DNA from 3 places in the Streptomyces sp. NPDC054765 genome. Region 2 is predicted to be linked to each of the others. Evidence: riboswitches for the same ligand, from Rfam matches in the RefSeq annotation. Region 2 holds a riboswitch; each other region holds the start of a gene.
What was found. Region 2 has a riboswitch for cobalamin ahead of ACWGJY_RS10285 (ribonucleoside-diphosphate reductase subunit alpha). Riboswitches for the same ligand answer to the same signal wherever they lie in the genome.
Positions count from the first base shown of each region.

Region 1 (9,899 bases), on a different contig from region 2:
CCGCGGGACGAACAGCCGACGCGCTGACCGACCGGCTCGCCGAACGCCATCACCTCAAGGTGGTCCAGGCAGCGCCGGAACGGTCGGCCGACGCACGCCGCTTCGACGCCGACAGCGGGCTGCTCCTGCTGTCACCGTGGCTCAGCGAAGGACAGCGCGCCTTCCAACTCGCCACCCAGCTGGCCTTCCTGGAACATGCCCCGCTGCTGGACGCCCTGGTGACCGGTAGCGAACTGGGCTCGTCCCAGTCGGCGGGGCTGGCCCGGATCGGGCTGGCCAACTACTTCGCCGGCGCCCTCCTCATGCCGTACACCGCCTTCCACCAGGCGGCCGAAGAGCTCCGCTATGACGTCGAACTGCTCCAGGCCCGCTTCGGCGTCGGCTTCGAGACCGTGTGCCACCGGCTGTCCACCCTCCAGCGCACCGGCCACCGCGGCGTGCCGTTCTCCTTCCTGCGCGTCGACCGCGCCGGCAACATCTCCAAACGGCAGTCCGCCACCGACTTCCACTTCTCCCGCCTCGGCGGCACCTGCCCGCTCTGGACGGTCTACGAAGCGTTCTCCGCACCCGGCCGCATCCTCACCCAGGTCGCCGAAATGCCCGACGGCAAGCGCTACTTCTGGGTGGCGCGTACCGTCACCCGAGGCGGCTTCGGACACCGCGCGCCACGCGCCGACTTCGCCGTCGCGCTGGGCTGCGAACTCCGGCACGCCCCTCGCCTGGTGTACGCGGAAGGCACCGCACTCGACGATCCGAGCTCCGCAACGCCGATCGGACTGGGCTGCCGCATCTGCGAACGCCAGGACTGCGCCCAGCGGGCCCGGCCCCCGGCCGGCGGACGGCTGGCCGTCGACCCGGACCGGCGCAGCCATGTGCCCTATCCGGTGATCACGGACAGGTGACCGATCGTCGGGGCCGCGTCCTACCTGTCGTCTTCGTCCCGGCCGTCTGCGAAGACGAAGAGGGGCTTGGCGTCATGTGCGGGTGTTTCGGCGAGTGTGATGGCTTCAGTGAAGCGTTCGAGCGGGAACGGCCGGCCCTGGGGGATGCTCAGCACTTCCTCAGCGACGAGACTGCGGACCTGGGACAGCGCGTGCAGCGCATCCTCAGGTGAGGCAGTGCCGAACCAGCGGTTCAGCCAGAAGCCACGGACCGCTTTGGTCTCGTAGATGAGCGAGCGTGCCTGCAGCGGGATCGTCAGCGCTGCCGGATCAGTCTGCCGATGGGTGGAGAGCGCGCCGTAGACCACGGTCTCTCCCCCCGGAGCCAAGGCCTGGAATACCTGGGCACCTACGGGTCCCGCGACACAGTCGATGGCCTTGCGCACGCCGGCCGGTCCTGCAATCTCGGCCACCCGCTGCAACAGGTCCTCGTCCTCGGTGCAGATGACCTCGTCACCACCGAGCGCCTTGATCTCCTCAACGGCACCACGTCGCCGCACGACATTGACCGTGCGCATACCCAGATGCCTGGACAGCTGGATGACGAGCCGGCCGACGGTGGAGCCCGCGGCCGTCTGCAACAACCATTCACCCGGCTGTACGTCGAGTTCGCGCGTCACGAGGAGCAGCGCGGTCAACGGGTTGACGGCGAGTTGGCAGGCGCTGGAGTCGCTCAGATGGCCGGGGACCGGCAGAAGCCTGTGTGTATCGGCAACAAGGTATTCCTGCCAAGTGCCGGTCACATGCGGCGGCCCGGGTACCGCCGGGACAGCAACGGCCACCACACGCTCACCGATCTTTAGTCCCTCGGTATCCGGGCCCAGGGCCTCAATACGGCCCACGCACTCCATGTGACCCCCGACAGCGGGAAACTCGGGGGAGAAACCGTAACGGCCGCGCAGCACGTGCAGATCACTGGCGTGGATCGGAGTCGCCTTCACACGGATCAACGCCTGCCCGGCTTCCGGCGTGGGCACAGGCAGGGATTCCAGCCGCAGGACATCGGTAGGCTCGCCGACCTTTCCGGCTACGAGCGCGAGCATGGATTGAGGAAGCATGAGTGACCTCTTCGTCTCTCAGCGCCCGACGAATCAGTCCTGGGCGGTTCCGAGTGCGTTGCGCAGGAACGTCGTTGCCTGGTCGATGGCTCCGCGAGCGGCTTTGGAGTCACTCAGCGAGTTGAGCATCATGAAGTCGTGGACCGTGCCGTCGTAGCGCACCGTGGTCACCGGCACGTCGGCTGCTCGGAGCTTGGCGGCGTACGCCTCGCCCTCATCGCGCAGCACGTCGGCCTCGTCGACGATCAGCAGGGCGGGCGGCAGGCCGGAGAGCTGTTCGACGGTGGCGTGGTTGGGAGACGCGGTGATCTCCGCGCGTTGGTCCGGGTCGGTCGTGTAGGCGTCCCAGAACCATTCCATCAGCTTGCGGCTCAGGTAGTAGCCGGTGGCGAATTGGTCGTAGGAACCGGTGTTCATGGCCGCATCCGTGACCGGGTAGTACATCGACTGCTGTACGAAGTTGACGTCACCGCGCTCCTTGGCCATGAGGGCGAGTGCGGCGGTCATGTTCCCGCCGACCGATTCCCCGGCCACTGCCATGCGCTGTGCATCCAGCCCCTTGGACGCCCCCTCGCGGACGATCCACTGCGCGGTGGCGTAGCCCTGCTCGATGGCCACCGGATAGTGCGCCTCGGGCGACGGCGTGTACTCCACGAAGGCCACTGCCGCACGGGCGCCGACCGCCAACTCGCGCACCAGGCGGTCGTGGGTACCGGCATTGCCCAGCACCCAGCCACCGCCGTGCATGTACAACACCACGGGCAGCGTTCCGGTGGCGCCCTGCGGCTTGACGATGCGTACCCGTACATCGCCCACCGCTGCCGGAACCGAAACCCACTCCTCGTCGGCCGGCAGCTTGTCGACCGGCGCGGCCTGGAGGTCGTCGAGCACCTTGCGGGCTGCGGTCGGATCCAGCTCGTACAGGAACGGATGTTGCGAGGTTGCGTCGGCGAGCTCCTGTGCCTCGGGTTCGAGGATGATGGAGGCGGTTTGACCAGCCATGGGAATGCTCCCTGGGAAATCCGAGAAGCGCATCAGAGAGCGCGGGGCGCTGGAGAGCGCCGCGCTGCGCTCGGGCTGCGGAGCGGTCGGCAGAGCCTCCGCCCCTGTTCAAGCCCCTGATGGGGATATTTGTCCATGGTAATTGCCCGTCCTTTGCCCGTCCTCCGCAGATGCACCGGCTGTCAGTGGCGGGTCACGTGCCTGGGCGGGGAGCTCGTAGGTGCCGGCGCCGGGCCAGCTCTTCGTCGTCGGCCAGAGTGAGCATGGGCTGACCCGGTGCGCACATCATGGTGACGAGGAAGCGGCTCCGGGAGTCCGTCCGGTTGTTTCCGTCCTGGTAGTGGATGACATCGCCGCCCGGCTCCCAGAACGTCTCCCCGGCCTGGATCACCCGCTCCGGCTCACCTTCCAGCTCGAAGAGCATCTCCCCTTCGAGCATGTAGCCGAAGGCAGGTCCCGAGTGCCGGTGCGGAGGGGTGCCGGGATCGCCGGGAGGGAACTCGACGACAACCGTCATCGCCTCCGCCCCCTCAGGAATGAACGGCGGTTTCGCCGATTGCAGCACGGTGAGCGCCGTCTTCCATGCTTCCGAGCGCGGTTGACCCTCGGCGCTGTCTGCCACCTGTTCGTTGTGCGACATGGCGAGGTCTCCAGTGGTGGTCCGGCCGCGTCAGGTGAGCCAGTCGGTGTAGTGGGTGGGGGCGATGCGTGCGTTGCCCTTGGTGGTGAGCACATCGCCGTCGACGGCGGCGAACATGCCGGCGGTGTCGTCGGTGATGACCGTGCGGCCGTCGGGTCGGGCGTTCAGGGTGATCCGGCCGAGTTCGTCGAGGGGACGGACGTCGGGACCGCCGACGTCGAGGGTTCCGTTCAGAGGGGTACCGGCGGCGACTTCGGCGACGGTGTCGGCGACGTCCTGGGCGGCGATCGGCTGGAGTGGGGTGGTGGGCAGGCGGACGGTGTCGCCCTCGGTGGTCCAGGACATGAAGGCGTCGATGAACTCCATGAACTGGGTGGCGTGGACGATCGAATAGGGGATCGGCCCGGCCTTGAGGATGTCTTCCTGCAAGACCTTGGCACGGTAATAGGCGAGGCCGGGCACCTGGTCCGCGCCGACGATCGAGAGGATGACGAAGTGCCCCACCCCGCCTTTGTGGCCGGCGGCCAGGAGGTTGTCCATCGAGGTCTGGAAGAAGGCGGGAGAGGCGTCGTCGAAGGTCGGGGAATTCGTCAGATTGACGATGCCGTCTGCTCCGGCCACCGCCTCCTCCACGCCCTGGCCGGTGATCACGTCGACACCTGTGGCCGGCGAGTGCGGCACGGCCTCGTGCCCGGCGGCGTTCAGCTTATTCACGACCTGCGACCCGATCAGACCGGTACCGCCGATGACTGCGAACTTCATGGGTCACCTTTCGTCGCGCACCGATAGGTCATGCGTCCAGATTGCGGCGATGCAGTGCACGGCGCACGCTGGGCCGTGCGCTCCCGCGGGCATGCCGGTGGCGCTGCGTGCTCACGGCATCGCTGGTGGCAATCGACGTAAAGAGCGTTTGTCCCAGCACGGTTGATGGGTAATGCGGCCTGCTCGTGGATGATTTGCTGGGTGTTGGCCCAGGGGGAAGCGACGGGGCAAGCTCTGGTGAGGCCCGTGACGGTCCGAGTGCGTTCAGCTGTGGGCACCGCCGCTGTGGGAACAGGGCAGCATCCGCGCGTACGGCGGCCGGAGTTGGCAGGCTGATGGCGTTGATCCCCAGAGCCCCGCAGCCCTGGTGACGCGCGCGCACGGTGAACGCCCCCTGCTCCCCCCGTTGCGGCTCCGTGCTCTTGACGTCTGTCTCCACCGGTGCTCCGAGTGTGGGGCACGCCGGATACCGGTCGGGTGGAGTGGTGTGGTGTGGTGGAGTCAGCCGGGAACGATCAGGTCGATCCCGTAGGCCGCGACCGAGAGGCAGGCGGCGAAGCACAGCACGGCCGTGACGGCCGCCACCTTCTGGTGCCGGCCCCGGGGCACGTCGGAGGCGGGCTCGCCGTGCCCGGCGCGGGCCCACGCGGCCAGTCCGAGCGAGAACATCACGACCACCACCACGGTGATCCCGAGGCTGACACCGAAGACCCCGGCGAGAGTGCCCCAGTCGATGTCCATCCCGCTCCCCTTCCTCGACGACGGCCCGCCCGGCTCAGGCGGCCGACCTGACGGTGGGCTCCGCGGCAGGTGCCGGCACCTCATTGACGTTCTCCGGGCTCACCGGACGGCGGCGCGAGAGCACGTAGAAGCCCGCCGCGGCGGCCAGCGCGATGCCCGCGACCAGGGCCACCCCCACGTTGCCCTGGTCGGCCAGCCACGCTGCCAGGCCTCCCACCGCGGCCGCGGACGGCAGCGTCAGCAGCCAGGACACCGCGATCCGTCCGGCGACGCCCCAGTGCACGTGTGCCAGCTTGCGGCCCAGCCCCGCGCCGAGGATGCTGCCCGTGCACACCTGGGTGGTCGACAGCGCGAACCCCAGGTGCGACGAGGCCAGGATCACCGCGGTCGCGCTGGTCTCGGCGGCGAAGCCCTGCGGGGCCTGGATGTCGGTGAGTCCCTTACCCATGGTCCGGATAATTCGCCAGCCGCCCACGTAAGTGCCCAGGGAGATCGCCAGGCCCGCGCTCAGCACCACCCACCAGGGCGGCCCCGCGCCATGGCTGAGCACCCCGCTCGAGATGAGTGCCAGGGTGATGACCCCCATCGTCTTCTGGGCGTCATTGGTGCCGTGCGCCAGGGCCACCAAGGACGCAGACCCGATCTGTCCCGCGCGAAAGCCCTTCCCGACGGTGCGGCGCGAGGTCCTCCGGGTGATCATGTAGGCGAGGTAGGTGGCCAGCAGCGCTATCACGCAGGCCACGACCGGCGAGGCCACCGCAGGGATCACTATTTTCTCGATGATCGCGCCGAAGCGCACCGCGGAACCCCCGGCCCCCACCCACACCGCGCCGATCAGCCCGCCGAACAGGGCGTGGGACGAGCTGGAGGGCAGCCCGAGGAGCCAGGTGACCAGATTCCACAGGATCGCCCCGATCAGCCCGGCGAAGATCATCACCAGGGACACTTTGCTGTCTTGGACTATGCCGCCCGAGATCGTCTTGGCCACCTCCGTGGAGAGGAAGGCGCCGCCCAGATTGAGCAGACCTGCGACGGCGACGGCGACCCGGGGGCTCAGCGCCCCGGTGGCGATGGAGGTGGCCATCGAGTTGGCGGTGTCATGGAACCCGTTGGTGAAGTCGAAGGCCAGCGCCGTGAGGATCACGGCCACGAGCAGGAAGGAGACAGATGCCATCCCGGTCCTCCACGTCGAGGGCGGTCCGGCCGCGCGCACGGAAACTGTGTACGAACCGCCGTCCCTCCCACGCTAAGCGCCCCTCCGAATCGCCGCCAACGCGACGGTGTGGGCTCGTTGGTGGCGGTTGGATGCGGTCGGCGCCGTGCCGGACTCGGCGGAGGGCGTTGAGCGGCACGACGACCTCGGATCCGCGGGGAGCCAAGCCGCGGAAGCGATCGAATTCGGAAGCCCGGCACAGCCCCAGTCGCGACATCTCTCCGCCTGGCTGAAGAGGTGAGTCATGGCCGGACGGGCGGTGGGAAGCTCAAGGAGCGCCAGCGGATCGTTCTGAACGTCAGCCATCAGCCGTCGGCGCACGCGCGGGGCCGGCGCCGGGAAACACCGGCTGGGCAATTCCAGCGGTCGCAGATCTCGTCGCCGGGCTGAAGAAGGTTTGTGGGGTCCCGTTTACGATCCGTCGGCCCTGTGCCTGAGCCAGGCGGCCCTGGCGCGGATGCTGGAGATCTCTCCCAGTTACCTCAACCAGATGGAACACGACTCGCGCCCGCTGACCGTCCCGGTCCTGCTCCGTCTCACCGAGGTGTTCGGCGTCGATGCGGGGTTCTTCTCCGAGCACGACACCAGCCGGCTGGTCGCCGATTTGCGTGATGCCCTCGTCAACGAGATCACCGCCGACCGGGTGTCCTCCTCCGACCTCGCCGAACTCGCCTCCCGCAGGCCGGCCGTCGCCGGGGTGCTGGTCGATCTCGGCCGCCGCAACCATCAGCTCGCCGAGCGGCTGTCCGAAGCCGCGGAGGGAAGAGGGCAGACCATCACCGCACTGCCCCGTTCCGCACATGAGGAGATCCGCGAATTCTTCTACCGCCGCCGGAACTACCTCCACGACACCGATCTCGCCGCCGAGGAACTCGCCACAAAGATCGGCATCCGCCCCGGCGAGGTCGTACGCGTCGACCGCGCGGGAAACATGTCCAAACGACAGTCCGCGACGGCCTTCCACTTCTCCCGCGCGGGCGGAACCTGCCCCCTGTGGAACGTCTACGAGGCATTCGCGGCCCCGGCCGTATCCACGTACAGATCGCCGGGATGCCGGACGGGCAGCGCTACCTGTGGACCGCCCGCGCGATCACCCGGCACCGCGGTGGCTGGGGCGAGCCCGGCAAGACCTTCGCCATCGGCCTCGGCTGCGAGATCCGGCACGCCTCCCGGCTGGTCTACTCCGACGGCCTGGACCTCGACAACGCCGCGGCGGCAACCCCGATCGGCATGGGCTGCCGCATCTGCGAACGCACCGACTGCCCGCAGCGGGCGGTGCCGCCACTGGACCGCCGGCTCGCGGTGGACGAGAACAGGAGCACCTTCGTGCCCTACCCCGTCGCCGAACAAGACGCCTGAGCGCGCGCGACCGCAGGCGCACATCCCGGCCAGGCCCGCTCCACGGGCCGCAACCGGCGGCGTGCGCGACTGCGAAGCGCTCTTGTGCGGGCCGTGGCGGGGTGGACTTACTAGGACGTCCAACTATATGTTCGGGGGCAAGGCCCGCGGTGCAGGGAAGCCGGTGCGATTCCGGCGCGGTCCCGCCACTGTGACCGGGGAATGCGCTCCCCGAAAGAGACCGGCCACTGACGGAGAAGTCCGTCGGGAAGGCCGGGGAGCGTGTGCTGATCCGGGAGTCAGGATACCGGCCGCGGGGTGTTCCGTGTTGTCCACGAGGATGGAGCAGACACGCATGGCACCGGTGTGCACCCACGCTCTCGACCGGCGAAACCGACGGCTACCGATCACCGGCATCTGACGGTTGCCCAGCCCTGCGTTTCTCGTGCTGCCCGTGCGCACGCCGTCCGGCGTCCGTGCCGGGCCGGCGCGCCATCCCCGGATCTCACCTGACGGAGAGCAGGCTTTCATGGTCCGTGAACTGGCACATTTCATCGGCGGCAAGCACACCCCGGGCACTTCCGGGACCTATGGCGATGTGTACGACCCCAACACCGGTGAGGTCCAGGCGCGTGTCCCGCTCGCCGACCGCGCCGAGACCGAGGCGGCGATCGCCGATGCCGCCGAGGCTCAGCGTGAGTGGGGCGAATGGAATCCGCAACGCCGAGCCCGCGTGCTGCTGACATTCCTCCAACTGGTCGACGGGGAAAGGGAATCACTCGCCCGACTGCTGTCGTCCGAGCACGGCAAGACGGTGGCCGACGCCCACGGAGACCTGCAACGCGGACTGGAGGTCGTCGAATTCGCCGCCGGCATCCCGCATCTGCTCAAGGGTGAGTTCACCGACAACGCCGGCAGCGGGATCGACGTGCACTCCCTGCGCGGCCCCATCGGCGTCACCGCCGGCATCACCCCGTTCAACTTCCCCGCGATGATCCCGCTGTGGAAGGCCGCGCCCGCGCTGGCCTGCGGCAACTCCTTCATCCTCAAACCCTCCGAACGCGACCCCTCCGTACCGCTCCGGCTCGCCGAACTGTTCCTGGAGGCGGGCCTCCCGCCAGGCGTCCTCAACGTCGTCAACGGGGGCAAGGAAGCCGTCGACACCTTGCTGACGGACCCCCGGGTCGGTGCGCTCGGCTTCGTCGGCTCGACCCCGATCGCCGCGCACATCTACGCCACCGCGGCCGCGCACGGCAAGCGTGCCCAGTGCTTCGGCGGCGCCAAGAACCACATGATCGTGATGCCGGACGCCGACCTCGACCAGGCTGTCGACGCGCTGATCGGGGCGGGCTACGGCTCGGCGGGAGAGCGCTGCATGGCGATCTCCGTGGCCGTCCCCGTCGGCGAGACCACCGCGGATGCCCTGGTGGAGCGGCTGAAGGAGCGGATCGGGCAGCTGCGCATCGGCCGCAGCGACGACCCCGAGGCCGACTTCGGGCCGCTGGTCAGCCGGGATGCCCTCGACCGCGTACGCCGCTATGTCGACATCGGCGTCAATGAAGGCGCAGAACTCATCGTGGACGGAAGGGGCTTCACGCTCACTGGGCACGAGAACGGCTTCTTCATGGGCGCCTCGCTCTTCGACCGGGTCACCCCGCAGATGCGCGTCTACCGGGAGGAGATCTTCGGCCCCGTGCTGTGTGTCGTGCGGGCCGCCGACTATGAGGAGGCACTGCGGCTGCCCAGCGAGCACCCGTACGGCAACGGCGTCGCGATCTTCACCCGGGACGGCGACACCGCCCGCGACTTCACCCGCCGGGTGAACACCGGCATGGTCGGCGTGAACGTGCCCATCCCGGTGCCGGTCGCCTACCACACCTTCGGCGGCTGGAAGCGATCCGGCTTCGGCGACCTCAACCAGCACGGGCCGGACGCGATCCGCTTCTACACCCGCACCAAGACCGTCACCTCGCGCTGGCCTTCCGGGGCCAAGGAGGGCGCGAGCTTCACCCTCCCGACCATGCAGTGAGCGCCATGACCACCACCATGCTCACCGACGACCAGCTCGCCCTCGTCGTGGCCACCCTCGACTTCACCCAGGACCACCTCACCCCGAACGCCGTGCAGTGGGACCAGGACAGACACTTCCCGGTGGACGTCCTGCGCAAGGCCGCGGGGATCGGCCTCGGCGGCATCTACGTCCG
Region 1 covers NZ_JBSHBP010000008.1:65,252-75,150, reverse strand. Annotated here, with positions in the region: gene ACWGJY_RS07960 (short-chain fatty acyl-CoA regulator family protein) at 1-902, shown strand, start outside; gene ACWGJY_RS07955 (zinc-dependent alcohol dehydrogenase family protein) at 923-1,984, opposite strand; gene ACWGJY_RS07950 (alpha/beta hydrolase) at 2,033-3,001, opposite strand; gene ACWGJY_RS07945 (cupin domain-containing protein) at 3,195-3,641, opposite strand; gene ACWGJY_RS07940 (SDR family oxidoreductase) at 3,672-4,403, opposite strand; gene ACWGJY_RS07935 (hypothetical protein) at 4,905-5,144, opposite strand; gene ACWGJY_RS07930 (anion permease) at 5,179-6,318, opposite strand; partial or broken gene ACWGJY_RS07925 (short-chain fatty acyl-CoA regulator family protein) at 6,755-7,716, shown strand; cobalamin riboswitch at 7,847-8,025, shown strand; gene ACWGJY_RS07920 (CoA-acylating methylmalonate-semialdehyde dehydrogenase) at 8,225-9,724, shown strand; gene ACWGJY_RS07915 (acyl-CoA dehydrogenase family protein) at 9,730-9,899, shown strand, end outside.
Region 1: linked by a shared signal. The riboswitch ahead of ACWGJY_RS07920 (CoA-acylating methylmalonate-semialdehyde dehydrogenase) and the one ahead of ACWGJY_RS10285 (ribonucleoside-diphosphate reductase subunit alpha) in region 2 are both predicted to bind cobalamin.

Region 2 (9,899 bases):
CCTGCCATAGATTTTCAGCCGATTACACAGGAGACAGCCAGGGGACGGAGCCGCGGTCATGACACAGTCAGCCGAATCACCGGGTCGCAGACAAGTGGTCACACCCACCCGGGTGGTGACCGGGATCTGCCTGGTCGTTCCGTTCGTGGCGATGCTGTGGGTGAGTTCGTACGCCAGGGTCGAGCCGAAGCTCATCGGGATCCCGTTCTTCTACTGGTACCAGATGGCGTGGGTGCCGGTCTCGACCGTGCTCACCATGGTCGCGTACAAGCTCGTGCAGCGTGAGCAGCGCGCCCGCAAGGGGGGTGCGGCACAGTGACTCTCACCACGACAGCGACGAGCACCACCGCGGCCCTCGCCGCTTCCCCGGCCAAGGGCGTCAACGGCGTGGCCCTCGCCGTCTTCGTCTTCTTCTTCCTGGCCGTGACGGTCATGGGCTTCCTGGCCGCCCGCTGGCGCAAGGCCGAGCAGTCCGCCAACCTCGACGAATGGGGGCTGGGCGGCCGCAGCTTCGGCACCTGGGTGACCTGGTTCCTGCTGGGCGGTGACCTCTACACCGCGTACACCTTCGTGGCCGTCCCGGCGGCGATCTACGCGGCGGGGGCGTCCGGCTTCTTCGCCGTGCCGTACACGATCCTGGTCTACCCCCTCATCTTCACCTTCCTTCCCCGCCTGTGGTCGGTCTCGCACAAGCACGGCTACGTCACCACCTCCGACTTCGTCCGCGGCCGGTTCGACTCCAAGGGGCTGTCGCTGGCCGTGGCGCTCACCGGCATCCTCGCCACGATGCCGTACATCGCCCTCCAACTGGTCGGTATCCAGGCCGTCCTGGACGTGATGGGCATCGGCGGCGGCGAGCACACCAACTGGTTCGTCAAGGACCTGCCGCTGCTGATCGCGTTCGCCGTGCTGGCCGCGTACACCTACTCCTCGGGTCTGCGGGCGCCGGCGCTGATCGCGTTCGTCAAGGACGGGCTGATCTATCTCGTCATCGCCGTGGCGATCATCTACATCCCGATCAAGCTGGGCGGCTTCGACGCGATCTTCCACTCGGCCGGCAAGGCGCTCGCCCAGCCCGGCCCCGTCCCCGGCAAGCCGCGCGGCGAGCTGGTCAGCGGCCCCCACGCCCAATGGGCGTATGCGACCTTGGCGCTCGGCTCGGCGCTGGCGCTGTTCATGTACCCGCACTCGATCACCGCGACGCTGTCCTCGCGCAGCCGCAATGTGATCCGCCGCAACACCACCATCCTGCCGCTCTACTCCTTCATGCTGGGCCTGCTGGCGCTGCTCGGCTTCATGGCGGTCAAGGCCGGCACGGACATCCAGGGCAACCCTCAGCTGGCCATCCCGCAGCTGTTCGAGGACATGTTCCCGAGCTGGTTCGCCGGCGTGGCGTTCGCCGCGATCGGCATCGGCGCGCTGGTGCCCGCGGCCATCATGTCGATCGCCGCGGCCAACCTCTTCACCCGCAACGTCTACAAGGACTTCCTCAAGCAGGACGCCACGCCCGAGCAGGAGCACAAGGTCGCCAAGCTGGTCTCGCTGCTGGTGAAGGTCGGCGCGCTGATCTTCGTCCTCACCATGGACAAGACCGTCGCGATCAACTTCCAGCTGCTGGGCGGGATCTGGATCCTGCAGACCATGCCGTCCCTGGTCGGCGGCCTGTTCACCCGCTGGTTCCACCGCTGGGCGCTGCTCGGCGGCTGGGCGGTCGGCATGCTCTACGGCACACTCGCGGCCTACGGCGTCGCCAGTCCGACGCAGGCCCACTTCGGCGGCTCCAGCAAGGAGATCCCGGGCATCGGTGAGATCGGCTACATCGGTCTGACCGCCTTCGTCCTGAACGTCGTGGTGGCGGTCGTCCTGACCGTCGTCCTGAAGGCCGTGGGAGCCCCCGAGGGCACCGACCGGACCAGCCCCGGCGACTACACGGCGGACGCCGGCGACAAGGGCGTCTCCGTCGAACTGCCGCCGGCGACGGCGGGAGCACCGGCCGGGCACTGAGCCCTCGGCTGAGACACGGTGACGGGCCGTCGCGTCCTTGGGGCGCGGCGGCCCGTCGCCGTTTCAGACCCCGGGCCGGGAACCGCTGCGGTTCAGTTCACCCAGTCCTTCAGTGGACCGGTTTCGAGGGTGATGCCCACCGGATCCGGCAGGTGGAGCGTCTTGCCGAACGGCACGGTGTGGACGGTCTCGTAGCGGCCGTCATCGGGTTCGCTGTAGACCACCACCTGGCAGGCTTGGCGGTCGATCAGCAGGTAGAGCGGGATGCCGGTCTCCGCGTAGGCGCGGGGTCTTTCCACGCGGTCGCGCTGGTCGGTGTCCGAGTCGTGCGAGGTGACCTCGACGACCATCAGCACCGGGTCGGGATCTGCCCATTCGCCCTGGCCCACGAAGGCGTCACAAGGCACGAGCGAGGCATCCGGACGCAGGCGGCCCTTTCGGTAGGACTCAGCCTTCAGGCCCTGGTTGGGGTCGAGGAAGAGCTCCGGCCTGTGCTGCATGCAGAGGCGAAGCAACCACTGGATGATCCGCCCGTGATCCCCGTCCGGCATGGGCTTGCTCCTGACCTTCCCGTCGATGAGTTCCAACCGCGCGCCTTCTTCCAGGCGGGCGAGTATCCGGGCGGCCTCTTCGAAATGCTCGGTCTCCATGATGTGCGGCCGGTCGGCGAGCGCGGTCATGAGGCCTTCTCCTTCTTTCATCGGACGGAGCAAAGACGTAAGACCGACCATAGCCGAGGCCACTGACAGGCACTGTGTGATCACTCACGACACACTAGATGTGGTGGTGCAAGTGAAGGGGTGCCCCCACATGTATGCTCGTCCTCGCTGTCGCCGCAGGGGAATCCGGTGGGAATCCGGAACTGTCCCGCAACGGTGTAGGAGCGGGCCCGGCCGGCCGGACAACGGCCCCGGCACGCGCCCGTGAAGTCCGAGGACCTGCCGACAGTACGCCCGCACCGCCATGGGTGCGGACGTCGATACGTCCGGGCCCCGAGGGTTGGGCCGGTGGACGCCGCGCGGTGTGCCCGCGCACCCCTGACGTTCACGGGGTGCCGCATGCCCGCGTGCGCCCGTCGCGTCCCTCCCCTCCGGCCCCCGCCGAGTGAGGGAGAGCATCACGTGACCATCGCGCCAACGGAGCCCGCGTCAGACGCCGAGGTCGTGCCGCCCGCGGTGGCCACGCCTTCCGGCCCCGCCGACGGCGGGCCGGGTGAGGACGGTCCCGGTGTCGCCCTGCTGCGCACCCTGACCGGGCTGACCGAGGACCTGACCGCGACCGACCCCGGCAAGGTGGCCGCCGCCGCCCTGCGCGGCCGGCACGCGGGCTCCGACGCGGCCGAGTTGCGGTCGCTGGCCATCGATGCCGCGGCCGGCCTGATCGGTGACGAACCGCAGTACTCCAAGCTCGCCGCGCGCCTGCTCACCCGCGCCATCGCGGAGGAAGCAGCCGGACAGGGAGCGGTCGCCTTCTCCGCGTCCGTCGAGACCGGCCATCGCGAGGGCCTGATCGCCGACGGGACCGCGGAGTTCGTGCGGACGCACGCGGCCCGCCTGGACGCGCTGGTCGAGCGGGCCCTGGCCGACGGCGCCGACGACCGCTTCGGCTACTTCGGGCTGCGCACCCTGCACTCGCGCTACCTCCTGCGACACCCCACCACCCGTCAGGTCATCGAGACCCCCCAGCACTTCCTGCTGCGGGTGGCCTGCGGCCTCGCCGAGGACCACAGCGACCGCGCCCTGGACGACGTTGCCGAGCTCTACCGCCTCACCAGCTCGCTGTCCTACCTCCCGTCGTCCCCCACCCTCTTCAACTCCGGCACCCGCCACCCGCAGATGTCCTCCTGCTATCTGCTGGACTCCCCGCTGGACGAGCTGGACTCGATCTACGACCGCTACCACCAGGTCGCGCGGCTCTCGAAGCACGCCGGCGGCATCGGCCTGTCGTACTCCCGTATCCGCGCCCGCGGTTCGCTGATCCGCGGCACCAACGGGCACTCCAACGGCATCGTGCCGTTCCTGCGCACCCTGGACGCCTCGGTCGCGGCCGTGAACCAGGGCGGCCGGCGCAAGGGCGCCGCCTGTGTCTACCTGGAGACCTGGCACGCGGACATCGAGGAGTTCCTGGAGCTGCGCGACAACACCGGCGAGGAGGCCCGCCGGACGCACAACCTGAACATCGCGCACTGGATCCCGGACGAGTTCATGCGCCGGGTGGAGGCGGACGCCGACTGGTCGCTGTTCTCGCCCTCGGACGCCCCCGAACTGGTGGACCTGTGGGGCGACGCGTTCGACGCCGCGTACCGCAAGGCCGAGGCCGAGGGCCGGGCGCTCAAGCAGATCCCGGCCCGGGTGCTGTACTCCCGCATGATGCGCACCCTGGCGCAGACCGGCAACGGCTGGATGACGTTCAAGGACGCCGCCAACCGCACCGCCAACCAGACCGCCGAGACCGGCAACGTCGTGCACTCCTCCAACCTGTGCACCGAGATCCTGGAGGTGACGGACGACGGGGAGACCGCGGTCTGCAACCTGGGGTCGGTCAACCTCGCCGCGCACCTCGGCGACAACGGTGAGATGGACTGGGAGCGGCTGGACGCCACGGTCCGCACCGCCGTCACCTTCCTCGACCGCGTCGTGGACATCAACTTCTACCCGACCGAGCAGGCCGGGGCCTCCAACTCCCGCTGGCGCCCGGTCGGTCTGGGCCTGATGGGCCTGCAGGACGTCTTCTTCCGGCTGCGGCTGCCCTTCGACTCGCCCGAGGCGCAGGAGCTGTCCACCCGGATCTCCGAGCGGATCATGCTCGCCGCGTACGAGGCGTCCGCCGACCTTGCCGAACGGCACGGCCCGCACGCGGCGTGGTCCGCGACCCGCACCGCCCGCGGGGTGCTGCACCCGGACCACTACCCGAACGCCGAGCCCCGCTGGGCCGACCGCTGGGCGGCGCTGCGCAGCCGGATCGCCCTGACCGGGATGCGCAACTCCCTGCTGCTGGCGATCGCGCCGACCGCGACCATCGCCTCCATCGCCGGCGTGTACGAGTGCATCGAGCCGCAGGTCTCCAACCTCTTCAAGCGCGAGACGCTCTCCGGCGAGTTCCTCCAGGTCAACGCCTATCTGATCGAGGAGCTCAAGGCGCTGGGGCTGTGGGACGCGCGGACCCGTGACGCGCTGCGCGAGGCCAACGGCTCGGTGCAGGACGTCGGCTGGATCCCCGAGGAGATCCGGGCGCTGTACCGCACCGCCTGGGAGATCCCGCAGCGCGCCCTGATCGACATGGCCGCGGCCCGTACGCCCTACCTCGACCAGAGCCAGTCGCTGAACCTCTTCATGGCCTCGCCGACCATCGGCAAGCTCAGCTCGATGTACGCCTACGCCTGGAAGCGCGGCATCAAGACGACGTACTACCTGCGTTCGCGTCCGGCGACCCGGATCGCCCAGTCGGCGCGCGGCACCGCGGCCGCCGCCCCCGCCCCCGTACCGCAGCAGGCCACCGACCCCGAGGCCGTCGCCTGCTCCCTGGAAAACCCCGAGTCCTGCGAGGCCTGCCAGTAATGCCCAGCCCGTCACCCGACCACCGCCCCTCAACGACGACGCCACGCGCCGGCGGCCCCACCGCACCTGAGAAGAACGCCTCCGCGGCCGCCGCGCACACCGCCACCACCGGCACCAAGAACCTCCTGGACCCGGGCTTCGAGCTGACGCTGCGCCCCATGCGGTACCCGGACTTCTACGACCGCTACCGCGACGCGATCAAGAACACCTGGACCGTGGAGGAGGTCGACCTCCACTCCGACGTCGCCGACCTCGCCAAGCTCTCGCCGGGCGAGCAGCACATGATCGGCCGGCTGGTGGCGTTCTTCGCCACCGGTGACTCGATCGTCGCCAACAACCTGGTGCTGACGCTCTACAAGCACATCAACTCCCCCGAGGCGCGGCTGTACCTGAGCCGTCAGCTCTTCGAGGAGGCCGTGCACGTCCAGTTCTATCTGACGCTGCTGGACACCTACCTCCCCGACCCGGAGGACCGTGCCGCCGCCTTCGCGGCCGTGGAGAACATCCCGTCCATCCGGGAGAAGGCCGAGTTCTGCTTCAAGTGGATGGACTCGGTCGAGAGCATCGACCGCCTGGAGTCCAGGGCCGACCGGCGCCGCTTCCTGCTCAACCTCATCTGCTTCGCGGCCTGCATCGAGGGGCTGTTCTTCTACGGCGCCTTCGCTTACGTGTACTGGTTCCGCTCGCGGGGCCTGCTGCACGGGCTGGCCACCGGCACCAACTGGGTCTTCCGCGACGAGTCCATGCACATGGAGTTCGCGTTCTCGGTGGTGGACACGGTCCGCGAGGAGGAGCCCGACCTCTTCGACGACACGCTGGAGCAGCAGGTCATCGAGATGCTCAAGGAGGCCGTCGAGGCGGAGCTGCAGTTCGGCCGCGACCTGTGCGGTGACGGCCTGCCGGGCATGAACACCGCGTCGATGCGCGAGTACCTCCAGTGCGTCGCCGACCAGCGGCTGCAGCGGCTGGGCTTCGCGCCGGTCTACGGCTCGGAGAACCCGTTCTCCTTCATGGAGCTGCAGAACGTCCAGGAGCTGACCAACTTCTTCGAGCGCCGGGCGTCCGCCTACCAGGTCGCCGTAGAGGGCTCGGTCTCCTTCGACGACGACTTCTAGGACCTTCCAGGACCTTCCAGGAGCTTCCAGGACCTCCCGCGGCGACCTCCTTCGGCCCGGCCACCTGCCATTGTGAGCGTTCCGTTACCTCGGCAACCGGAATCAGGCCCACCGCGGTCTTCCCGGGCATGAAGGGCACTAAGGGCACGAAGGAGCGTCGCCGGTTCATCGACTATCCGCGGCAGGGACGGGCGGGGCCGCGCCGCTGGCTGCCGTCATGGCGCCAGTGGCTCGGCACCCTCGCGCTCGGCCTCATCGGCCTGGCCGGGCTGTTCGCCGTGGTCTACGCAAAGATCGATGTTCCGAACGAGAATGCACTGGCCCGCCAGGAGGCCAGCGTCTATTACTGGGCGGACGGCAGCCAGATGGTGAGCGTGGGCGCCGTCAACCGACAGAACGTCACCCTCGACAAGGTGCCCGACTCCGTCGAGAATTCCGTGATCGCGGCGGAGAACGCCACCTTCTACAGCGACGCCGGTGTCTCCCTCCAGGGCATCGGCCGCGCCCTGGTCAACATGGTCTCCGGTGAGGAGACCCAGGGCGGTTCCACCATCACCCAGCAGTATGTGAAGAACACCTATCTCTCGCAGGACCAGACGGTCACCCGCAAGGTGAAGGAATTCATCATCTCGCTGAAGGTGAGCAACCAGAAGTCCAAGCAGGACATTCTGCGCGGCTATCTCAACACCAGCTGGTTCGGTCGCGGTTCGTACGGTATCCAGGCCGCCGCCCACATCTATTACGGCATTGATGCCAAGGATCTGGATCCCAGCCAGGGCGCCGTACTGGCGGCCTTATTGAAGGGCTCGGAGCAGTACGACCCGGGGCTGAGCAAGGCCAATCACGAACGGGCCGTGCAACGCTGGAAGTGGATACTCGACCGACAGGTCGCCACCGGCAGGATGAGCGAGGCCGAGCGGGCGAAGTACCGCACCTTCCCCGAGCCCCGGGGGCTGTCGAAACCCACCAGTCAGGCCGGCCAGACCGGCTATCTCGTCGATGTCGCCAACAAGTTCGTCAAGGCCGGCACCGGGCTGACCGACAAGGACCTGGCACGCGGCGGCTATCACATTCACACCACCTTCGACAAACAGCGCACCCGCCGGCTGGAAAAGGCCGTGACGGACGTCCGCCGGGAGAACCTCGATCCGACGCAGCGCGCGGCCGACAATCATGTGGAGTTCGGCGCGGCCTCCGTACGCCCCAAGGACGGGGCGATCGTCGCGCTCTACGGCGGATCGGACGCCACCCGGCACTTCAACAACAATGCGGACACCTCGGCGGTTCCGGCCGGCTCCGCCTTCAAGCCGTTCGTCCTGGCGGCCGCACTCCAGCAGCAGGGCGCCGGATCCGTGAAACCCACCGCCAAGCCCGTGGGCGGCGCTGTGCAGCCCATGGACGGGAAGAACGGGTTCGGGGATCTGCGCGAGGCGCTGGTGAAGGCCCAGAGCCCGCCGTTCGTGCAGGCCGGGAAGCAGATCGGGCTGAAGCAGATCCAGGATCTCGCGGTGGCATCGGGGCTGCGCAAGGAGAGCATGGCGCGCCTGGAGCAGACCTTCCCGCTGGGCACCTCCGCGCCCAGCGCGATCCGGATGGCGAGCGCCTACACCACCTTCACCAACGGCGGGCTGCACACCGAGCCGTACGCGGTGTCCGCGATGACCCACGACGGCAAGAACGTACCCGGCTTCCACCGCCGCGGGCCCGAGCAGATCCTCGACGCCGGGGTCGCCCAGCAGGTGTCGAGCGCCCTGGAGGGGGTCGGCCGGCGCACCCTGGGGAAGTCGGACGGTGCACTCGCCAAGCGGCCGGTTGCGGCCGGTAGCACGGAGCCGGGCGACCGGATGAAGTCGGCGTGGTTCATCGGCAGCCCGCCGCCCGCCGGCCAGGACTTCGGTCCCGGACCCTCCGCCGCCCCGGAGAGCGGGAACGGTGTCCGCCCCGGCCGTGCGTCCGGCGCCGGGGACGGCAACGAGCCGACCACCGCCGTCACCATGTTCCGCAACAAGCCGGGAGCACCCGACCTGCTGCCGATGCAGGGGGTCGGTGGTCCGGGCACCGGGCTGGGGACGACGATCCCGCCGAAGATCTGGCGCGCCTACCAGCAGGCGTCGTGAGCCGAAGCCTGCCTTCCGGGCGCCCGGCCGCCGGCCGGGCGCCCGCCCGCTCGCCTCAGTCGTTGGCGACGACGGGGTAGCGCGGCTCCAGCTCGGCCATCTGCTTCAGCGCGTCCTTGCGGTCCCGCTTGCTGAGCCGGTCGATGTAGAGGTAGCCGTAGAGGTGATCGGTCTCGTGCTGCAGACAGCGCGCGAAGAAGCCGGTGCCCTCGACCGCGATCGGCTCGCCCTCGGCGTTCCGGCCGCGGACCACGGCGTAGTCGGGGCGGGCCAGCGAGGCATAGGCGCCGGGCACGGACAGACAGCCCTCGTTGGAATCGTCCAGAATGCGGCGCTCGGCCGGCAGCTCGTCCAGCACCGGGTTGCAGATCGCGCCGACGTGCCGGACGCCCTGGTCGTCCGGGCAGTCGTAGACGAAGACCTTCAGGTCCACACCGATCTGGTTCGCGGCCAGGCCCACACCCTCGGCGGTGCGCTGGCTGGCGAACATGTCGTCGATGAGCTGGGCGAGCCGGTCGTCGAACTCCGTGACGTCCTTGCACTCCTTGTGGAGCACGGGGTTGCCCACGACCGTGATCGGCCGCGAGGTGCCGCGCTCGCGGTGGGCGGTCTCCCGCTCCTCCGCGTCCGTGACGTCGTCACTGAATGCTTCGTCCACGCGCTGGTCACCGTCTTGATCAAACACAGGCTGCTGGGCCATCTTCGCCGTACGCCTTCCTGAAAACCCTGAGTAGTCGCCCTACAGCCTACGGGGGCGCGTCCGGGCTCTCAGCAGACCTCTTCAAGATCCCGCCATTCCCGGGTGTCCGGGCTGTCCGCGACCCAGCCGTCCAGCAGGCCGCGCACCAGGGCGGCAGGGGCGGCGATGCCGCACTCGCGCTCCGGCACCCACAGCGAGCCCGAGCCCGCGGTGCGGTGTCCCAGCGGTCCGGGGTGGCCCGGCTCGCTGTGGTCGTGCGGGTCCAGATGCTCGCCGTCGCCCTCGTCGCTGGGCATCCGGCTCTCCGAGCACGTACGGCACAGCAGCCGCACGGAGGACGACCAGTCCTCGGCGGCGAAGCCCGCATCGGCCGCCAGCCGCTCCAGGGCATCCCGGTCGGCCTCCG
Region 2 covers NZ_JBSHBP010000011.1:84,921-94,819, forward strand. Annotated here, with positions in the region: gene ACWGJY_RS10270 (DUF3311 domain-containing protein) at 59-319, shown strand; gene mctP (monocarboxylate uptake permease MctP) at 316-2,004, shown strand; gene ACWGJY_RS10280 (Uma2 family endonuclease) at 2,097-2,684, opposite strand; cobalamin riboswitch at 2,815-2,964, shown strand; gene ACWGJY_RS10285 (ribonucleoside-diphosphate reductase subunit alpha) at 3,126-5,561, shown strand; gene ACWGJY_RS10290 (ribonucleotide-diphosphate reductase subunit beta) at 5,561-6,676, shown strand; gene ACWGJY_RS10295 (transglycosylase domain-containing protein) at 6,805-8,793, shown strand; gene def (peptide deformylase) at 8,849-9,493, opposite strand; gene ACWGJY_RS10305 (tetratricopeptide repeat protein) at 9,562-9,899, opposite strand, start outside.

Region 3 (9,899 bases), on a different contig from region 2:
GCGGTCCGGAATTCCGCGACGGTGCGCCGGACCGCGCGCGCCGAGGGCGGGGGCGTCTCGTGGAACCACGGGACCGGCGCGGGGGTGAGCATCGGAGGCAGTACGGGGGTGTCCTGCCCGTGTTGCTTGTGGAGGGAGGTCAACGCGGGCGCAATGTCGGTATCCCAGAGATCCAGGAGCACCGGGCCGAGACCGTTGTCCGCTGCGAACACGGGCAGACGCAGGACCTTCGCCGCAAGGTGCGCGCCGAGATCACTGCACTCGGCGATCACCAGATCAGGCCGCGCCCGTGTCCACTCGGTGAGGAGGTCATGGGCCTTCGCCCCGGCCTGATCCGGCCAGAGCCGACCGAAGACGTAGCGGTTGAAGGGTCCGTTTCCGGACTCCTTCCAGATCTCACTTGCTGTCTGCTGAACGGCGGGATCGCAGGTCCAGTCCGTCCCTGCCCTGTGGAACTCCACTCCTCGCCGCTGGGCTTCGCGGCGGAACATGAGAGGGGCGTAAAGCGCGACATCGTGGCCCTGCTCAAGGGCCGGGCCGGTGACGTAATCGAGCGCGGACACATGTGAAGGTATCGGCTCAGCAGTGATTGCTATCCGTAATGGCATGGAGGCTCCAAAGAGTTTCACCGAGGTTGGCTGCAGCGATCTGTTCATGGTGCATCGGCTCGTGTCCCCTGCAGACGTCAGGGGGCGTTCTTGGCTGAGCGGAACCAGCAAGAGACCCCGGTTCCGTCCTGAGCGCACCGCCGGCCGGGCGCGCGGGCCTGCTGGACACGCCGCCTGCTGACTCGTGACGGCCACCGGAGCCCGCGCGGAAGGCCCGTCGCCCCACGCCACGCACATTGTCGACAATGGACGGCGACCGCCGGGGCGCCCCCGCACCAAATTGCTGGCCAGGGAGAAGTGGATGACGGGCTGCTCACCCGGCTCTCCCCGCTCCAGTACGGCCACATCAACTTCCTCGGCCGCTACGCCTTCACCCGGCCGACCGCGCCGGGCCTGCGGCAGCTGCGTGATCCGCACACGGGCAGATCTCCGAGAAGTTCCGCCTCGTGCGCGGCACCCAGCACATCCTGGATGTGCTCGACGTCCTCCACTGCGATCGTCTCGCCCGTCCGTGGCCCGGCCGCTGATCGCTCAGGTGCGCCGCAGCGTCGCGGTGGCGATCTCCTGGAAGTCGCGCAGCAGCTTCTCGCGCCGGTCCGCGAGGACGACCAGGCATGTCTCGATCCCGGGGGCGTCCGTGACGGGGAGGTGGGCGAGGTCGGGGCGGGAGTAGGAGCGCGCGACGCTCAGCGGGATGAGCGCGATGCCGTGCCCCGAGGCAATGAGCTCGAACTTCTCCTCAAGTGAAGACGTCCGCCGCGTCGGTGTGTCGAGCATCCGCTCGCCGTCGAGGTCGGCGGAGGTGAGGTCGGCACGGCGCGCCAGCGGGTGCGCCGCGGGCATGCAGGCGACCCTGGGCTCGTGGCCGATAGGGATGGTGTGCAGCCCCGAGTCGTCGAACGGCCGCCGCAGGTACCCCACCTGGGCCCGGCCGTCCCGGAGCGGCGCGTCCTGTTCCCACCAGCGTGCCGGGACGACGTCGGTCTCGACATGGGGGTGGCGCAGTGTGAACGCCCGGATCGCGTCCGACACGTGTAGCCCGGGGGAGAAAGCGACAACGAGCCGTTGGACGCTGTGGTCGACGTCGTGCACGCGTCGCACCGCCGCCGCGACGGCCGCGAGGATGCCCTGTGCCTCCTCGTAGAGATGCTTCCCGGCGGCGGTCAGCTCCACGCTGCGGGTGGTCCGCACCAGCAGAGTGCATGCCAACTCCTGCTCGAAAGACCTGACCTGACGGCTGAGCACCGGCTGGGTGATGTAGAGCTGTTCCGCCGCCCGGCCGAAGTGCCGGTGCTCGGCCACCGCGACGAAGTACCGGAGCTTGCGCAGGTCGAGATCCATGCCGTCAAGGTATCAATTGCCGGGAAGGGTATTGGACGCCACAGAGGGCATGCGCCGAGACTCAAAACATGATCGTCATCACCGCTCCCACCGGCCAGATCGGCAGCCGGCTCCTGGACATCCTGCTCAACGAGGCCCCCACTCGCGATGAAGAGCTGCGCGTCATCATGCGCGACCCCGGAAAACTCCACGCCGCGGCCCGCGCCCGCGTCGACGTCGTCACCGGCTCCCATGGCGACGCCGAGGTCGTCGACCGGGCCTTCGCCGGCGCGGACGCCGTCTTCTGGCTCGTCCCGCCGAACCCGCGGGCACCGAGCCTGGACGCGGTGTACTCCGGGTTCACTCGCGTCGCCGCAGAGGCGTTCAAGACCCACGGCGTGGGACACGTCGTGGGCGTCTCGGCGCTCGGCCGCGGCACCCCTGTCGCCGGCCGCGCCGGGCTGGTGACAGCGTCGCTGGCCATGGACGACCTCATCGCGAGTACAGGCGTGGCCTATCGGGCGCTCGCGAACCCGACCTTCATGGACAACCTGCTGTGGCAGGTGGCGCCGATCCGCGACCACGGCGTGTTCACCGACACCGTCACCGCCGGCCGCAAAGCGCCGACGGCCGCCACCCGGGACATCGCCGCAGCCGCCGCCGGCCTGCTGCTCGACCGCTCATGGACGGGGACGGGCGAGGTCCCGGTGCTGGGCCCCGAGGACCTTTCGGCGAACGACATGGCGCGCACCATTTCCGACGTGCTCGGCCGCCCGGTCCGCTACGAGCGGCAGTCGCTCGACGACTTCCGCGCCGCACTCACCGGACGCGGGACCGGGAACGCGATCGCCGAAGGCTACGTGGACATGATGCGTGCCAAGGACGACGGCCTCGACGACGGAGTGCAGCGCACCCCTCGGACCGCGAGCCCGACAACCTTCCGCGAATGGTGTGAAGAGGTCCTGAAGCCGGCGGTCCTGGCATGAGCACCAAGACCGGGTACAGGTCTTCCCCCGTTCCGGCACAGCACCTCATCGGCCCGCGCGGCGGACTCGTATCGTTGGCTGATGCGCGCACACCGTATTGACCGCCCGGCCGACCTCGACGTGGTTCGTGAGTCCTATGACCGCGTGGCCGACAACTACGCCCACATGGTGGTGACGACGGGTGTCGGCGACATCCGTCGTCATCCATGGCTCAAGGCATCGATCGACGCCTTCGCCGACACCGTGAGGGAGCTTGGGCCTGTTCTCGACGTCGGCTGCGGACCCGGGACGGTGACCGCCTACCTCGCCGAACGCGGACTCGACGTGTCCGGGGTGGATCTCTCTCCTCGCATGATCGAGAACGCGCGCCGTCTTCATCCGCACTGCCGTTTCCGTGTCGCCTCTGCCACCGACCTCGACCTTGGCGAAGCGTCCCTCGGCGGCGTGCTCGGGTGGTGGTCACTGTTCAACCTCCCCCGTGACGTCCTTCCCCAGGTTCTCGCCCTGTTCGCGCGCGCGTTGAAGCCGGGCGGGCACTTCATCACCGGGACACACGTCGGCGACGAAGACGCGGTGCGCACCGAGGCCTACGGGGGCGTACCCGTTCAGTGGACGACACACAAATGGCGGCCGGAACAACTCGTGGACCTGATCGAGCAGGCCGGCCTGCACCCGGTCGCCGAACTCCGGCTCCCCGCCGAGGAGTACAGCGGGCCGGGTCTGGTCGTCATGGCCAAGCGCCCCGGCTGACGGTCCACAGGAAGGCCGTCAGCCGCATCGAGAACGGGCACATGAGTCCGGTCCTCGACCACCTGCTGCTCCTCGCCGACGCCCGCAGCGCGGTGGCCCTCGGGCTGGCGGACGACAGCGTGCCCGAGGAGCAGCTTGCCGCCCGCACCTCCGGTCTCGCCGCCTCCGTCGCCGGGCAGCCGCCCGCGGCGATCCGGGCCGCCAAGCTGGCGGTGGCCGCCGCGCTGGCGCCGCAGCGGACGGCAGCCGCCGCCAATCCACGGCCGGCGGTGGCACGGACCGACTTCGACCGGTCGGTCGCCGCGTTCCTCGGCCGGCGGTCGGCCGCCGCAGCGGTCCCGGGAGCCTGATCGCCGTATCTTCCTGGTGCCGCAGCATCCGCAGACGGGGGAGGCGTGGCACGCTTCCGGGGCCGCGAAGACCGTCCCCCCTGCCCGCCGAGCTGCCCGCCGAGGTAGGGACGCACCGGCCTTCCCCGGCGAATCGCCATTACTCCCTGTGACTGGCGGGCTGCCCGACGGCGTTCACCGTGACGATCCACTGCCGAGGCACCCATGGCATCCATGGCAGCCACTTCGGCCCGCAGGGCGTATGACCGCCTCGTGGCCGATGCCCGGCCGCACCCGATCGCGATCAGCTGGACAGTTCCCGTTCCCGTTCCCGGTCCCGGTCGCGCATCGCCGTGCCTGTATGCCGGCGACGGCCGCAAGTGAACCATTGCCCGGACTTCGGCGGTCGGGCCGGAAAAGCTCGGTGTACCGGCCGAAGGACTCTGGGCAGGTATGGAGTGGGGGAGGAACATCAGAGCGGGGGAGGGTGCGGCGGCGCCTTGCGGTACCGCTGCGGGAGATCGGAGAGCAGGCTCCATGTCCGTACGACGTCTTAACCACGCGGTGCTCTACGTCCGCGATGTGGCGCGGTCGGTCGCGTTCTACACCGAGGCCCTCGGACTCACGGTGGGGGTCGAAGTGCCGGGGCGGACCGCGTTCCTCAGCGCTCCCGGCTCGCTCAATGATCATGACCTGGCGCTGTTCGCGGTGGGGCCGGACGCACCGGGGCCGGAGGCCGGACGGGTCGGGCTCTACCACCTGGCCTGGGAGACCGGCACGCTCGGCGAACTGGCCGCGGCACATGCGCAGCTCGTCGAGCGGGGCGCGCTGGTGGGATCGAGTGATCACCTCGTCGCCAAGTCGCTGTACGCCAAGGACCCGGACGGCAATGAGTTCGAGGTGATGTGGCGGGTCCCGCGGGAGGACTGGCCGGGCCCGGACCAGCCGGAACGGCTGCTGCCGCTCGATCTGGCGGCGGCGCTGGAGCGCTGGGGGCCGGATCTGGTGACGGGCGCGGCGGCCGGTTCGGCCACCTGACCGGGCCGGCCCCGTCCTGGTGGTGATGCGGGCGGTGGGTGCGTACGGGGTTCCTGGGCGGAGGCGTCTCAGGAGTCCGACGCGGCAGGATCCGCCGCCCCCGCTCGCTCCACCTGCTTCCTCCGGTCTGTCCGATCGGCCCGTTCCGCCCGCTCCGCCCAGCGCTTTTCGACGCCGGCCAGCCGCCAGTACGCCAGCGCCGCGGCCCACACGACCACGAACAGGCCGACGATGAGGAAGCCGGCATTGCCCAGGTCGAGGCCGGAAATCCAGCCGGTCAACGGGTCGCTGAGGGCGAGCTTGTCGTGCAGCACGGTCACCAGCTCGATCGTGCCGATGAAGAAGGCGACGGCGATCGACAGGCCGGTGATGGTGAGGTTGTAGTAGACCTTGCGCACCGGGTTGGAGAACGCCCACTGGTAGGCGAAATTCATGAAGGTGCCGTCGAGGGTGTCGAACAGGCTCATTCCGGCGGCGAAGAGCAGTGGCAGGCACAGCACCGCGTACCAGGGCAGGCCGGCCGCGGCGCCGCTGCCCGCCATCACCATCAGGGTCACTTCGGTCGCGGTGTCGAAGCCGAGCCCGAAGAGAAAGCCGAGCGGGAACATCTGGCCGGGGCGGGAGACCGAGCGGGTGAACCGGCCCAGGATGCGGTTCATGAAGCCGCGCGCATCGAGGCGCTGCTCCAGCTCGGCCTCGTCGAAGTGGCCGTTGCGCATACCGCGGAAGACCCGCCAGATCCCGGTCAGCGCGACCAGGTTCAGGGCGGCGATGAGGTAGAGAAAGGTCCCGGAGATGGTGGTGCCGACCGTGCCCAGGATCTGGTGGGTACGGGATTCGTCGTTGAGCAGCGTGCCCGCGAGCTGGGCGCCGCCGACCACCAGGGCGGCCATCGCGACGACCACGCTGGAGTGGCCGAGGGCGAACCAGAAACCGACCGAGACCGGTCGCTTGCCGTCGGCCATCAGCTTGCGGGTGGTGTTGTCGATCGCGGCGATGTGGTCGGCGTCGAAGGCGTGCCGCATGCCGAGGGTGTAGGCGGTGATGCCGAGCCCCACGCCGAAGACCTGGCTGCCCACGGTGTAGTGGTGGGGCACCACGAGCAGGAAGAGCACGCCGAAGGCGACGACATGCAGACCGGCTATGACGGCCATCAGGCCCGCGGTGCGGACGGTGTCCTGCCGGCGCCAGCGAAAAGCGGCGGGAGCAGGGGTGTTACGGGTATCGGTGGGCAGGGCCATCCGGCGGTCACGCTCCAGCACCTCGTGGATCAGTTCGTGAGATGCCGTGGCCGGTCTCCTGGCTTACGGGTACCCGCGTCCGCCCCCGCCTTCCCGGCCGCGGGCTGCGGTCAGTGGCGCCGCAGGCGCGCCGTGCGCCCGCGGAAGGGGTGGAAACTCCCCGATCACAGTGGCGAGGGCCGCTCCGGTCTGGGACCACAAGGTCCGTCACCGGCTTCCCGAACACCACGGCCCGTTCACTCTAACTGCGGCCGGAGGGGTGAGGCCCGTGGGGTTTGTCCGTGCGGTTCGTCCATGCGGTTGTCCATGCGGTTTGTCCGTGGGGTGTGCGGGAGCACTTGGCGTGCGGCGGCCCGTTCTGCCCCGGGTGGCCGTGGCCGCCGCGGTCGTTCCTGGGGCCGTGGTCCCTGTGCCGTGATGCGCGGTGGGTCAGTAGTCCAGGGATGAGAGGAAGGCGTGGAGTTCGTGGTCGAAGAGTGCGGTGTTCTCCAGATTGACCATGTGGGCCGCGCCCGGTATCCGGACTCTCCGGGCGCCGGGGACGGTCAGCGCTATCGCATGGGCGTTGGTGGAGATGTCGCTGCTGTCGAGGTCACCGTCGAACACGACCGTCGGCACCCGGATCTCGCCGAGGTGGTCGGCGGCGCCGACCTCAAGGGGCATGCCGGCGCCCCCGCCATCGGCATGCACCTCCACATTGGCCTCGGCCGAGGCACGCATCCGCTCACGGAATCCCGGGTGCACCGCGGCCGGTTCGCGATGCGGTCCGTCCACCCACATCCGCAGGAAGTGCTCGACATACCGTTCCGCGCCGTCCGGTGCGCCGATCGCCGCCACCTGCGCCTTGATGTGCTCCAGCAGAAAGGGGTCGGTGAAGGCGCGGCCGCTGATCCCGGGGGAGGCGAGTGCGAGAGCGGTCACCCGGTCGGGGCGGGCTATGGCAGTGTCGAGTGCGACCCGCGCACCATGGGAGAGGCCGACGAGGACGGCGGCGGGGACATCGAGCGCGTCGAGCAGGGCGCACAGGTCATCGTGGTGGGCGTGGTCCCCGGCCACGGTGGAGGACAGGCCATGGCCGCGGAAATCGTAACGGATCGCGCGCAGGCCGGAGTTGACCAGCCAGGCGAACTGCTCGTCCCACATGTGCTGGTCGAGCATGCCGCCGTGGAGCAGCACCACCGCGGGGCCCGAGCCGGCCGTCTCGTAGAACAGCTCGCCGTCGTAGATCGGCACGATCCCGTTGTCGATCTCGGACCAGGCGGTGATTCCTCGGGTCATCTTGCGGGCCGTCCTTTGTGTGCCGGATGCGATGAACTGGGTGTGATGCCATTGTCGTCGCTATTGCCGCTGCTGCCGTAACTGCCGCGACTGCCGTTACTGTCGGCTTCCTCCGGGGGGATGCGTGAGCCGTTCGCCAGGTGCCGGAATTCCTCGCCGAGCCGGTCCAGTACATGCGCTGCGGTACGGAGGTCCTCGGCGGGCAGATCGGCCAGCCGCTGTCGCAGCTCGGACGTCTCGAACTCCTTGATCCCGCGTATTGCCGCCGTGCCTTGGGTGGTGAGCCGGATCAGGGACGAGCGGCGGTGCGCGGGATTCGGGGCCGTCACGACCAGGCCCAGCTCCGCGGCGTGGTTCACCCAGCGCTGCACCGGCTGCCGGTCGAGCCCCATCGCGCGCGCCAACTGCGGGACGGTCTGCGGGCCTTGGGTGCGCAGGGCATCGAGCAGGGCGTGTTCGCCGGCGGTCATGCCCGTGCCCGTCAGCTCGCGCTCCACCACGCGGATGATCGTGCGGTGCAGTGGCCACAGGCGTCGGATGACGCCGTACAACAGGTCTTCGGCGGGCGTCGGTTCCCCGCCGCCGGTGCCTTCGGTGGCCGCCTCGGTGTGCATGTCCATGTGCGTGTCCATGTGCGTGTCCATGTGCGTGTCGATGTGCATGCCCGTTTCCCCCTCGACTCCCCCCCCGATGACACTCATGATGTCATGATGGCATCGGTGATGTCGTTTGGGAAGGGGGTTGCCGCGGAAAGGAGTTGATGAGGCGGGTGGGCAGGAGCCGGCCCGCGCGGCCGGTGGACGAGGAAGGCGGAGGGCGGATGAAGGTCGGTCTGTTGCGTGCGGTCGGGGTGGCCACGGCCGTGTACGGAGTGGCGGTGGCGGCGGTGCCCGATCTGCTGGCCCGGCCCTCGGGGCTGGTCGACGGCGCAGGGCGGACCGCGCCGGCGACCCGTACCTCGCTGCGACCGCTGGCCTGGCGGGATGCGGTGAGCGGGCTGGCGCTGGTGCTGGCTCCGGACGGCCCGGCGCTGCGTACCGCCGCATATGTGCGAATGGCCGCGGACTTCGGGGATGCCGTACTGCTCGGTGCGACGCTGCCGGGCCGCGACCGGAAGCTGAAGGCGGTCGCGGTGTCCGTGGGGTGGGGCGCGCTGTCGTTGGCCGGGATGCTCGCCCGCGGACAGGGGCGGGGGAGCGGGGCTATGCGCTCGGTGGGGGCGGGGCCTCTTCGGGTGCGAAGGTGATGACGAGGTCGGCACGTTCCCGTGTGGCCGCCACGACACGGGCATTGGCCTCGTCCGAGGTGAGCACGAACCGTTCGGCGTCGGCGCGCGGACGCCCGAAGCGCTCGTGCCGGTCGACCAGCCGACGGATCCGTTCCGGAGCGTCCAGTTCCACGTACCAGACCTCGTCGAGCAGCGCGCGGACCCGCGGCCACGGGGCGGAGTCGAGAAGGAGGTAATTGCCCTCGGTGACGATGAGCGGAATGTGGGGTGCCACGGGGATGCTGCCGGCGACCGGCTCCTCGATACGGCGGTCGAAGGCCGGGGCGTAGACGGCGGTGTCCGGTTCCGGGGAGCGCAGGCGCGCCAGCAGTGCCGCATAGCCGGCCGGGTCGAAGGTGTCCGGCGCGCCCTTGCGGTCCGTACGGCCCAGCCGGCGCAACTCCGCCTCGGCGAGGTGGAAGCCGTCCATCGGCACGAGCGCGGCCTGACCGGCCAGCTCCGCCACGAGGTGGGCGGCGAGGGTGGACTTGCCGGCGCCGGGCGGGCCGGTGATACCGAGCAGCCGACGCCGGCCGGGACTCGCGGCTGCGGCGAGCCGACGGGCGCGGGAGAGGAGATGCCGGGGATCCATGGTGCGTCCATCGTGCCTGAGGCGCGGGGCGCCGGTCGGGTGCGGCCCCCCAACGGGGACGGTCTCGGGGCCGGTCGGCCGGCCGGTCGGACGGAGGGAGGCAGGCGGGGCGTTGACGACAGGCCCTAACGAGGGGTGGACGCACCCCGGTCGGTGATGCCCAGGCGCCACAGTGAGGTGACCTCGGCCGCGCGGGCCACATGGAGCGGGTCGGAGGCGTCGCGGGCGCGCGGATGGCGCGGGCTGATGTCGTGTCGGCCCAGGATCGTGAGCCCGGCCTCGGCGAAGGCGTCGAGGAGCTCGGTGTGCGGGCGCAGGCCGAGATGTTCCGCCAGGTCGGAGAGGATCAACCAGCCCTCGCCGCCGGGAGTCAGATGGTCCGCGAGGCCGCTCAGGAAGCCGTGCAGCATCCGGTTGCCCGGGTCGTACACCGCATGCTCCACGGGGGAGGTCGGTTTCGCCGGCACCCACGGGGGGTTGCAGACAATCA
Region 3 covers NZ_JBSHBP010000018.1:115,651-125,549, forward strand. Annotated here, with positions in the region: gene ACWGJY_RS14690 (glycosyltransferase) at 1-563, opposite strand, end outside; gene ACWGJY_RS14695 (LysR family transcriptional regulator) at 1,140-1,949, opposite strand; gene ACWGJY_RS14700 (NAD(P)H-binding protein) at 2,018-2,914, shown strand; gene ACWGJY_RS14705 (methyltransferase domain-containing protein) at 2,996-3,664, shown strand; gene ACWGJY_RS14710 (hypothetical protein) at 3,706-4,014, shown strand; gene ACWGJY_RS14715 (VOC family protein) at 4,531-5,031, shown strand; gene ACWGJY_RS14720 (HoxN/HupN/NixA family nickel/cobalt transporter) at 5,100-6,272, opposite strand; cobalamin riboswitch at 6,304-6,517, opposite strand; gene ACWGJY_RS14725 (alpha/beta fold hydrolase) at 6,702-7,550, opposite strand; gene ACWGJY_RS14730 (MarR family winged helix-turn-helix transcriptional regulator) at 7,547-8,251, opposite strand; gene ACWGJY_RS14735 (hypothetical protein) at 8,371-8,796, shown strand; gene ACWGJY_RS14740 (nucleoside/nucleotide kinase family protein) at 8,753-9,409, opposite strand; gene ACWGJY_RS14745 (methyltransferase) at 9,535-9,899, opposite strand, start outside.
Region 3: linked by a shared signal. The riboswitch ahead of ACWGJY_RS14720 (HoxN/HupN/NixA family nickel/cobalt transporter) and the one ahead of ACWGJY_RS10285 (ribonucleoside-diphosphate reductase subunit alpha) in region 2 are both predicted to bind cobalamin.